Regions from separate parts of the Janthinobacterium sp. C22 genome, predicted to be linked through region 1. Evidence: predicted binding sites of a transcription regulator. Region 1 holds the regulator's gene; the other holds the start of a gene.

Region 1 (5,565 bases):
GGGGCGTGCGGATTTCATGGCTCATGTTGGCCACGAAATCGCTCTTCGCGCGGTTGGCCGCCTCGGCCCGGTCGCGCTCCTGTTCCAGCTCCGCCGCGCGCGATTCGAGTTCCTGCTGCAGCCGGTCGCGTTCGCTCATCAGGCCGTTGAAGGCTTCCGTCAGCTCGCCGATCTCGTCGCGCTGCTGCACGGGAACGGGGTGAAACGGCTGCCGCTGGTGCGCAGCGCCTGCAGGGTGTCGCGCAGGCGCACCAGGGGCGACAGCAGGCGTACGGTGACCCAGCCCAGCACGGCTGCGGCCAGCAGCGAGGCGAGGATGCTCCACAGCACCAGCCGGTACAGCACGCCGTCGAACGGTTCGAAGGCGTCGTCGAGGGGCAGCGAGGCGGCCAGCAGCCAGTTCACCGATTTCAGGCGCTTGAAGCTGTTGACGGCCGTGATGCCGCGGCTGTTGGTGCTGACCATGCTGCCTTCGCCATCGTCCTTCAGCAGCTGAGTGGTCGTCAGGTTGGCGTTCGGCAGGCGCGGCTGCAGCAAACGGCTGGTATCGGGGTGCAGCACGTAGCGCGGCACGGCGCCGCGCGTGAGGATGAAGTAATAGCCGCTCTTGCCGATCTTTTCCGAGCGCAAACGCCCCAGCAGGTTGTCCTTGTACAGGCGCAGCACGCCGATCACCACGCCGGCCACCTGGCCGTCGGCGGCCAGCACGGGCGCCACCATCTGCACGATGGGCATGCCGCTCGATTTGCCCAGCATCGGCTCGGTGATCATGGGCTGGCGCGTGCGCAGCACGGTCTGGAAATACTCGCGCTCGGCGACGTTGATGCCGGCGCGCCCCGCCACTTCCGGCATGTCGGCCACGACGGCGCCGTGCGCGTCGAGCACCAGCACGTCGTCGAACAGCACCAGCATCGAGCGGCGCGAATAGTATTCGCGCAACTGGGCGGGCTGGGCGATCAGTTCCGGCGGCTGCTGCCGGGCCGTCAGGGTGACGATCTGCAGCAGCATCCCCAGCTTGTCGTCGAGCTCGGCGGCGGTGCGGCTGATCAGGGACGACTGCTGGCTCAGCAGTACCCGGGTGAAATCGTCGCGCATGTGCTGCACCTGGATCATGGTGACCAGCGCGATCATGGCGATCGAGGTCAGGCTGGTGGCCAGCGCGACTTTTGCTTTGATGCCGAGAGGCTTCATGATTTCCTTTTCAGTACCGGGCGGCACAGGCGGCAAATAATGCTGTCAGGAATTTTCCTATCAATACCCCAGCTTGGCAAGCGCCGCCACGCAAATTGCCCTCTCCGCATGGGCTTTTGACGATGTTGCCATATAATTAAAGGCGGGACGTCGTTTATTCGGTGAAATTGCGGTGAAATTGGCACACGGCAACCCTGTATGCAGTAAACTTGTTGTTGCATTTTCTAAAAGGTACCGACATGACTGAAGCGCTACTCACTCCAACCTTGCCCACAGTGACCGTGGAAGCGTTGCGTGCGCGATGCTCGACCTGCAGCATGCATCAATTGTGCCTGCCGATGGGCCTCGATGTGGGCGACATGGACAGGCTGGACCAGATCATCGGCCGCCGCCGCAAGATCGTGCGCGGCGCCTCGCTGTTCCGCATCGGCGACTCGTTCCAGAACCTGTACGCGATCCGCCTGGGCCACTTCAAGACCTACCAGATCAATCCGGGCGGCGAAGAGCAGGTGACGGGTTTCCAGATGGCTGGCGAACTGCTGGGCATGGACGCCATCAGCGCCGACCGCCACCACTGTAATGCGGTGGCCCTGGAAGACAGCGAAGTGTGTGAAATCCCGTTTTCCAGCCTGGAACAATTGCTGGGCAACATGCCGACCCTGCTGCGCCATTTCCACCGCATGATGAGCCAGGAAATCACGCGCGAGCAAAGCGTGATGCTGTTGCTGGGCAATATGCAGGCGACGCAGCGCTTTGCCGCCTTCATCGTCAACCTGGCGTCGCGCTATGAAGCGCGCGGCTATTCGAGCAGTAAATTCCAGTTGCGCATGTCGCGCGAGGAAATCGGCAACTACCTGGGCCTGACCATCGAAAGCGTCAGCCGTTTATTGTCGAAATTCAAGAAGGAAGGCTGGCTGCGCGTCTCCAACCGAGAGATCGAGATCCTGCAGCCGGCGAAATTGAAGGCCATTACGGCCGGCACGGACGTCTGCAAATAACAGCACCGTCAAAACCTACTGCGCGTCGCGCTTTGCGGCCTGCGATGCTCGCTGTGCTCTAGCACAGCTGCGCTTCTCAGCCACAAATCACTGCCGCTCGCTACGGTTTTTTCCCGGCGCTGTACGTTATAGCTCTTCATCCGCGTGCAGCGCGATGCTGCGTTGCAGCGGCCAGGTCCAGATACCGGACAGGCGCCACTCGCGCTTGTCATTTTCCACCAGCACCTGCCAGCGGCTGCGTTCGAGCATCGGCAGCGCCACGGAAAAATTGCCGGCCGCATCGGGCTGCACCAGCAGCTTGATATCCTTTTCCGGCAGGGTCGCATGCGCCAGGTGCAGCAGCAAAGGCCTCTGGTACGCCTTGCCGAAGCTGTGCACGGAACCGCTCAGGCGCGCTGCGGCGACGTCATACGCCAGGGTCGTATCCATGGCCAGGTCGCTGGCGATCGTGTCGCGCTTCAAATCCTGGTTGATGGCCTTGCCCTGCTTGTAATAGTCGCCCACCACCAGCGCATCGGGTTGTGTAAACGCGATATAACCCATGAAGCTGCCGACGACCACGGACAGGCCGGGACCGATCATCAGCAGCCATGGCCAGCGGTGCTTGTACCACGGGGCAACGGGGGCTTGCAGTTTCAGACTGTCGGACATGCTATTTCTCCTGTGTAAATGGCCGGCCCCCATGCGGGGACCGGCCTTCCTGCATTAGCGCGGCACGATGAAGACCGCGCTTTCGCGCACGTGCAGCGACGGGTCGTCCAGCGAGTGCAATTCGATTGCAATCTTGTTCGAACCCTTCTCGCCGACGCCGTGCGGCACGCGCAGGCGGATCGGCCAGCCCAGCGTTTCCGTCGGCTGCAACGTCACTTCCTCGCGTGTCAGCAAGGTCAGGCCCGGCAAGCCGGATGCGCTGATTTTGAAATGCTGGCTTTGCTCGGAGGTGTTCATGATCTGCAGGCGGTAGACGTTTTCGATCATGCCGTCTTCCACTTCGCGTCCCATCGAACCGCGGTCGCGGATCACGTCCATTTTCAGCGGCGTGCGCAGGGCCAGCGAAGTACACACGGCGATGATGATCAGGGCCAGGATGGAAGTGTAGATCAGCACGCGCGGGCGCATGGCGCGCTGGCGGATCTGCTTCGAATTGAAGTTGTTTTCCATCGCATGGTCGGTGCTGTAGCGTATCAGGCCACGCGGCCGTTCGACCTTGTCCATCACGGTATTGCAGGCATCGACGCAGGCGGCGCAGCCGATGCATTCATACTGCAGGCCGTTGCGGATATCGATGCCGGTCGGACACACCTGCACGCACAGGGTGCAGTCGATGCAGTCGCCCAGCTTGTCGTTGTTGCCAGCCTTCTTGCTCATGGCGCCGCGTGGTTCGCCGCGCTTGGCATCGTAGGTGATGATCAGCGTGTCCTGGTCGAACATGGCGCTCTGGAAGCGCGCGTAGGGGCACATGTATTTGCACACCTGCTCGCGCAGCCAGCCTGCGTTGCCGTAGGTTGCCAGGCTGTAGAACAAGACCCAGAACCATTCCCAGGGACCGAAATTGAGGGTGGTCACCTCGCGCGCCAGTTCCTTGATCGGCGTGAAGTAGCCGACAAAGGTAAAGCCCGTCCACAGGGCGATGGCGCCCCAGACCAGGTGCTTGGCCGTCTTCTTGAATGCCTTGCGCACGGAGGGACCCTGCCTGTCGAGGGCCATGCGCGCGCTGCGCGTGCCCTCGATGCGGCGTTCGACCCACAGGAAGATTTCCGTGTATACCGTTTGCGGGCAAGAAAAGCCGCACCATACCCGCCCGGCAATGGCCGTGACGAGGAACAACAAATACGCACAGATGATCAGCAGGGCCGCCAGATAGATGAAATCCTGGGGCCACAGCACGACGCCGAAAATGTAGAACTTGCGCGTGGTCAAATCGAACAGCAGGGCTTGCCTGCCATTCCAGGTCAACCACGGCAAGCCGTAGAACGCGAGCTGGGTAAGCCATACGCATACCCATCGCCAGGTAGCGTAGCGTCCTTTGGCCTCGCGAGGGTAGATTTGCTCGCGGGCCGCATACATCTTGATGACTTGAGGTTCCATTACATCATTTCACGGGCGTCTGGGGATTCGACAGGCTCCAGACATACGCCGACAGCACGTGTACCTTGGATTCGCCGAGGAAATCGCTGAAGGCCGGCATGGTGTTGCTGCGTCCCTTGCGCACGGTTTCCATGATGGTATCGGCGCTGCCGCCGTACAGCCACACCTTGTCCGTCAGGTTAGGCGCACCGAGCATCTGGTTGCCCTTCGCATCGGCGCCGTGACAGGCCATGCAGGCGCCAAACTTGGCCTTGCCCAACACGGACTTGACGGGGTCCGAGGTGGAACCGGACAGGCTCAGCACGTAATGGGCCACGTTCTCGACATCCTTTTCGGAGCCCAGCGCGGCGCCCATCGGCGGCATCTGCCCATTGCGGCCGTGCATGATGGTGGTCTTGATGATGTCGGGTTCGCCGCCATACAGCCAGTCCTTGTCCGTCAGGTTGGGGAAGCCCTTGTTGCCGCGCGCATCCGAACCGTGGCATTGCGCGCAGTAGGTCAGGAACAAACGCTGGCCGATGGCTTGCGCCTGCGGATCGGCCGCCACCGTCTTCAAGTCCTGGCTCAGGTACTTGTTGAACAGGGGACCGTAGTCGGCTTCCGCCTTCTTCAGCTCTTCCTCGTACTGGCCCGTCGATTTCCAGCCCAGGCTGCCGGCGTAGTTGCCCAGGCCCGGATACAGGAACAGGTAGGCCAGCGCGAAGACGATGGTGATGTAGAACAGCCACATCCACCAGCGCGGCATCGGCGTATTGAGTTCCTTCAAGTCCTCGTCCCACACGTGGCCCGTGGTGCCGTCGGCGGGGGCGCCGGCGGCCACTTTCACTTTCGACTGGGAGTACAGCAGCACGCCGCAGCCGATGATGCCCAGCAGGGACAGCACGATGACATAGATATTCCAGAAGCCATTGGTAAAGTCAGCCATGGTTGCGCTCCTTCGCCAGGTTCATTTCGGCCTCGGCCGGATAGTCGAGCGCGTCGTCGGCGAACGGCAGGCGCGCCGCCGCGTCGAAGTCGCTGTTGCTGCGGCTGAACGTCCACCACAGGATGCCCACGAACGTCGTAAAGGAAACCACCGTCATGACGCTGCTGGCGCTGTCAAACAGGTTTTCGATTGCCATGCTAATTCCTTGTTTTGATTAATGTACCGAGGCCTTGCAGATAGGCGACCAGGGCGTCTTCTTCCGTCTTGTCCTGCAGCTGCGCGGGGCCGGCGGCGATTTCCGCATCGCTGTACGGCTGGCCCAGGCGTTGCAGGGCGCGCATCTTCGGCATGATGTCGTCAGGC
Region 2 (5,565 bases), 2.6 Mb from region 1:
CGCACCTCGTCATCCAGGCCGGCCGCCTGCAGGGCCGCCCACAGCTGCGCGTCGCTGGCGGACGGGTCGGCCAGGCGCAGGTTGTCGCGCAAGCTGTCCTGGAACAGTTCCGTCTTCTGCGTGAACAGGCAGGCGCGCGGCGCGCTGACGCTCCCCGACAGGGGCGCCAGCTCGCGCGCGGCGATGGCCAGCAAGGTGGACTTGCCCGCGCCGCTGGGGCCGATCAAGGCCACGCGCTCACCCTCGCCGATGTGCAGCGATACGTCATGCAAGATGGCGACACGGCTGCCCGCATGCGCGGCGCTGACCTGCTCCAGGCGCAAGCCCGGTGCGCTGTCAGCCGGCGGCGCGGCGGCCTCCGGAGCATCCAGGCGCGGAGCCAGGCGGCGCATGGCCAGCAGCATGCGCCCCGCTTCCAGCGCGCCGCGGCGCAGTCCCGCAAACGGTTCCACGGCCGTCAGGGCGATCAGCAAGGCCAGGGCCGCCAGCGGAACACTCATCGTTTGCTGTTCGACCAGCGCGGCCACGGCCAGCAGCACCCCTGCCAGGGTCGCGCTGCCCGCCACGCCGTACGCGGCGCCGGCCGCCGTCTCCAGGCGCAGCAGGGCGACATCGGCCTGCGCCAGCGAGGCGTCGATGCGCGCCAGCGCGGCGCAGTGGGCGCCGATGCGGCCGGCCATCACCAGGTCCGTCTGGCCGGCCACCAGGTCGATGGTGCCGGAGCGCAGCTTTTCGATGGCGCGTGTACGCACGATGGCGGGACGGCGGGCGCGCTGCGCCACGACCCAGCTGATGCCGCCGCCGGCGGCCAGCAGCCACGCGGCCAGGCCCAGGCCCAGCTGCCACCGCATCGCGCCCAGCGCCACGCCGGCCAGCAGGGCCGCGCACAGTGCCGTGAAGGCGGGCACCAGCAGGCGCAGGTACAGCGATTCGAGCGCGTCGATATCGGCCGTCAGGCGGAACAGCAGCTTGGCGGGCTGGCGCAGCAGGCGGCTGGCCGCTTCCGGGCGCGACCAGCCGCGAAACAGTTGCACGCGGATACTGGCCAGCGCGGCGAACGTGGCGTCGTGCGTGACGAGGCGCTCCGCATAGCGCGAGCCCGTGCGGCCGATGGCCAGCAGGCGGATGCCGGCGGACGGGCCGAAGACGTCGAACAGGATGGCCGTCGAGGCATGCAGGCCGGCGATCGAGGTGGCCGTGATGAACCAGCCGGACAAGCCCAGCAAGGCCATGCCGGCCACGGCCGTCAGGGCCGCCAGCATGGCACCGCCGACCAGCTTGCGGGGCTGGGCCAGCAGCAATTGCCACAGGACGGGATGCGATATCAGGGATGTTTTCATGCGCGCGCCTCCTCCTTCTGCGTCGCCGCATCGACCCGCACCGTGCGCTGCAGCCGGCCAGCCAGCACGGGGTCGTGCGTGGCGACAAGCATGGTCTTGCCTTTTGCCAGGGCCAGCAAGGCGTCCGTGACGCGCGCCGCCGTTTCGCTGTCCAGGTGGGCCGTCGGTTCATCGACCAGCAGCAAGTCCGCATGCGGATGCAGGGCCACGCGGGCCAGCGCCAGGCGCACGGCCTCGCCGCCGGACAGGCCCTGGCCGCCATCGCTGAGCATGACGGCCGGCTGCGCCTGCGCCACGCTGGCCAGGTCGGCCAGGTGCAGCGCCTGCGTCACGTGCGCGGCCTGCGCCCCTGCGCGGCCCAGGGTCACGTTCTGGCTGACGGACGCGGCAAACACGTGCGGACGCTGGCCCATCCACGCCATGCGCTGGCGCAAGGTATTCACGGTGTTGTCGCTCAGGCGCACACCGCCGATGCGGAGCTCGCCGCCGCTGGCGGGCAGCAAGCCGGCCAGCAAGGACAGCAAGGTGGTCTTGCCCGCGCCGCTGGCGCCCAGCAGGGCCACGTGTTCGCCCGCGCGCACGCTCAAGTCGAAGCCGTCGAACACGGGCGCTTCGCCGGGATGGGCAAAGCGCAGTTGATGGATGTCAATGGCGGGCGGCGGCGCCACCGCCATGGCGGCGGCGGAGACGGCAGCCACTTCCGCACCGAAGCCAGGCAGGGGCACGCCCTCGCCCGCCAGGTCGTGCAGTCCGGCCAGGCCTGCCTCGCCGGCCGCCTTGTCGTGCCAGACGGCGGCCAGTTCGCGCAGCGGCTCGAAGAACGCGGGCGCCAGCAGCAGGATGAACAAGCCCTGCCCCAGGCTCAGTTCGCGGCCCCAGGTGCCGAAATCGAGACTGCCCAGCAGGGAGAAGCCGATGAACGCTGCCACCATGGCCACGCCCAGCGCGGAAAACAGTTCCAGCACGGCGGACGACAAAAAGGCGATGCGCAGCACCACCATCGTGCGCCGGCGCACGGATTGCGACGAGGCGTCCAGCCGCGCGGCCGTGGCATCGACGGCATCGAGCGCGCGCAAGGTGGCCAGGCCGCGCAGGCGGTCCAGCAGGAAGGCGTTCATGCCGCCCATTTCCACCATCTGCGCGCGGCTGGCCGCTTGCGCGCCCATGCCCACGAGGGCCATGAAGACGGGAATCAGGGGCGCGGCGATGAGCAGGATCAGGGCGGCCGTCCACGACAGCGGCGTCACGGCGGCGAGGATGACGAGCGGCACGAGCATGACTTTCCAGCGCGCCGGCTTGTAGCGCACCAGATACGGCACGATGGCTTCGGCCTGCTCGGCGATGACGCTGGCCGCCTGGCCCGACTGCGCGCGCCGGCGGTCCAGCGGCGAACGGCGCGCCAGCGCCTGCGCCACTTGCCCGCGCAAGGTGGACAGGTGCGCGCGCGCCGCCGCATACATGCGCCGCGCGCCCCACGCTTCGCAGCCGGCGCGCAGCACGCCCAGCAGCAGCACGCCGGCGGCCGGCCACAGGGCCGCGCGCCACGGTGCGCCATCGAGCATGGCTTGCACGGCCCAGGCCAGCAAGGCCGCTTGCGGCAGCCACAGCAAGGCGGCGCCGCCTTGCGCCAGGCTGGCGGCACGGGGAAGAATAAAGCGGGGCAAGGACAGTGGCGAGGTCGTCATCTTATACTTTTTGAGTTTTCAGAATTTTCTGTAAATTCGATTTTTTGTATAATACTGCGAAACATGACATATATCAATTGACCCTGGCGGTTTGGCGTGAAAAAATTCAGATAATTATGAAAACTCAAAATATCCAAATGACGCCGCTGATCCTGACCTTCGTCAGCCATTTCGGCGAGATGGGCAGCCGCTGGGGCTTTAACCGCACGGTGGGGCAAGTGTACGCCTTGTTGTTTGTCGCGGAGCATCCTTTACACGCGGATGAAATCGCGGAACACCTGAGTTTCTCGCGCTCGAACGTGAGCATCGGCCTGAAGGAATTGCAGGGCTGGGGCTTGATCCGCCAGTCGCGCATTCCCGGCGACCGGCGCGAATATTTTTCTTCGCTGGGCGATGTGTGGCAAATCTTCCGCGTGGTGGCCGCCGAGCGCCGCCGCCGCGAGGTGGCCCCCACCCTGACGGTGCTGCGCGAAGCGCTGCTGGCGCCGGCCACGGAACCGGTGGATCAATATGCGCAGGAGCGCATGCGCGAAATGTATGAACTGGTCGACCTGGCCAACACCTGGTTCGACGACTTGCAGCGCCTGTCGCCCGAATCGATGGCGCAACTGATGAAAATGGGCGCCAAGGTACAAAAGCTGCTCAACGCCAAGGATCGCCTGTTTGGCGTCAGCAACAACAGCGACTGAAACCCGCCTCCCCTCTCCCAAGCAAGGACGTCGTTAGCACAAGCTGGCGCGCCTTGTCACGCCATTTCCTCCTGCCATGTTGGCTATCGCTGGCACAGCCGTACATAGCCGTATGCGATGTTGTCAACTGAACCAATAGTATTATTTAAATTGTATTAATTTACATCAAGAGTAAGCTTGCATTTGCGTACTCAGTACGCGCAGGAAGTAGCTAAAAAGATAGCTAAAAACGGGCAATGGGATGACTTCCACGGCAGGCAGGGACGCATCCCTACACGATGAAGCAACTGTCTCAAGCACAAGGGGATTTTCATGAAAAGCATAAAGAGCATTGCCGTCAAGGCATCCATGCTGGCCGCAATGACTGTACTGGCAAGTGCGGCGCAAGCGGCCACCTGGGTCGATGTGGGGCCGGCCAGCGGTTTCGTCATCGCCGGCAGCACCGTCACCTATTCGCCATCGCCGGCATTGGAGGTGAAATATTATGACGATAATCTGGTGCCGCAGAGCCCCTCGGACATCCAGGGCTATATCAATGGCGTGTTCGGCAGCAGCCTGGGCGCCGCCGTTTCATATTGCGACAGCGCCACGTCGGGCTGCACTGCCGGCACCACGGCGGGCTTGAGCGGCGGGGTCAATTCCTATACGAGCGCGGCCGCCTATGACTATCTGGCCATCCATTTCGGCCAGGGCGAACTGGTATTCCACTGGGCCGCACCCGTGGCTGCCGGCACCACCTTCACGATCGAGGGCCTGCCCAAGGATCTGAGCAACTACAGGGCCTTCATTTCCGCCGTGCCGGAGCCTGGAACCTATGCCATGCTGCTCGCCGGCCTGGGCCTGCTGGGCTTCATGGCACGCCGCCGCCAGGGAAAGTAAGCATCATCAAAGCCTCATGACGGCAGCGGTGCACCGTGCCCGCTGCCGCTTTCAATGCCAGCCGCATCTTTACGCCGCGTTTGCGGCGCCAGGTCCACTGTTTACACCATTTTTAGATCCCCTCGCTATGCTCGACGGCATCAACTGCTGATCGACGAGGGAGAGCTCATGCACGAACAACCGTTTCGACCACGCGCGCGCAGCGTGATCCGCCAGCACCTGCCCGTGCGGGAACGGCTGCGCCTGGCCCGGCTGGCCAACAAGAAAATGGGAGCGGTAATCTCTGCGCTGCTGTGCGCGGCGCCGCTGCTGTACTTGCTGAGCGTGGTGCTGTTTGCGCAGCCGTGACACGGCCTGCAGGCAAACGATGAACAGAGATGAAGAAGGATGGCAATGCGACAGCTTGTCGACTGCATGACCAGCAAGGACTGGTCCGCCCAGAGGAATCGAACCCCCATTCACGGTTTAGAAGACCGTTGTCCTATCCGTTGAACGATGGGCGGAAAGGTGCAGCATTTTAGTCTATGCGCGCCAGCAATGCCAAGGCGTCGCAGAATAGAAAACGGGCTGTCATTTCTGACAGCCCGCTTATGACTTTGGTCGGAGTACAAGGATTCGAACCTTGGACCCCCTGGTCCCAAACCAGGTGCGCTACCGGGCTGCGCCACACTCCGAAGACAAGATAATAACGCCTCCCCACAATTTCGTCAATTGCCATAGACGAATTAGGTGGAAATAACTATCGCTCCCGCTTGGGTGCTTGCTGAAAACGTTCAGGGCAAGGCAGTACAACGCCGCCCTGGGCGTTTTCAGCTGGCGACCTTGTCGGCGATGCGGCGCGCCATGCTCTCGGCCTTCTCCTTGTCTTTCGCCTCGACCATCACGCGGATCAGCGGCTCGGTGCCCGAAGCGCGGATCAGCACGCGGCCCGTGTCGCCCAGTTCGGCCTCGACCAGCTCTTTCTCGGCCACC

What was found. Region 1 encodes FNR, which switches genes on or off when oxygen is low (the NO sensors DNR and NnrR bind a similar motif). Its sites were predicted from a motif close to TTGATNNNNATCAA; they were not measured.
Region 2: the regulator FNR is predicted to act here: its motif matches at 3,089-3,102, upstream of cydD (thiol reductant ABC exporter subunit CydD).

Annotation. Positions count from the first base shown of each region.
Region 1 is NZ_CP193659.1:704,617-710,181, forward strand. Features, by position in the region: gene ACRHIG_RS03170 (hybrid sensor histidine kinase/response regulator) at 1-190, opposite strand, end outside; gene ACRHIG_RS03175 (cache domain-containing protein) at 160-1,191, opposite strand; gene fnr (fumarate/nitrate reduction transcriptional regulator Fnr) at 1,431-2,189, shown strand; gene ACRHIG_RS03185 (FixH family protein) at 2,316-2,840, opposite strand; gene ccoG (cytochrome c oxidase accessory protein CcoG) at 2,895-4,277, opposite strand; gene ccoP (cytochrome-c oxidase, cbb3-type subunit III) at 4,282-5,202, opposite strand; gene ACRHIG_RS03200 (cbb3-type cytochrome oxidase subunit 3) at 5,195-5,398, opposite strand; gene ccoO (cytochrome-c oxidase, cbb3-type subunit II) at 5,400-5,565, opposite strand, start outside.
Region 2 is NZ_CP193659.1:4,821,609-4,827,173, forward strand. Features, by position in the region: partial or broken gene ACRHIG_RS22550 (amino acid ABC transporter ATP-binding/permease protein) at 1-1,340, opposite strand, end outside; gene cydD (thiol reductant ABC exporter subunit CydD) at 1,337-3,025, opposite strand; gene ACRHIG_RS22560 (GbsR/MarR family transcriptional regulator) at 3,163-3,714, shown strand; gene ACRHIG_RS22565 (PEP-CTERM sorting domain-containing protein) at 4,027-4,593, shown strand; gene ACRHIG_RS22570 (hypothetical protein) at 4,762-4,941, shown strand; tRNA gene ACRHIG_RS22575 (tRNA-Arg) at 5,023-5,096, opposite strand; tRNA gene ACRHIG_RS22580 (tRNA-Pro) at 5,191-5,267, opposite strand; gene glmM (phosphoglucosamine mutase) at 5,403-5,565, opposite strand, start outside.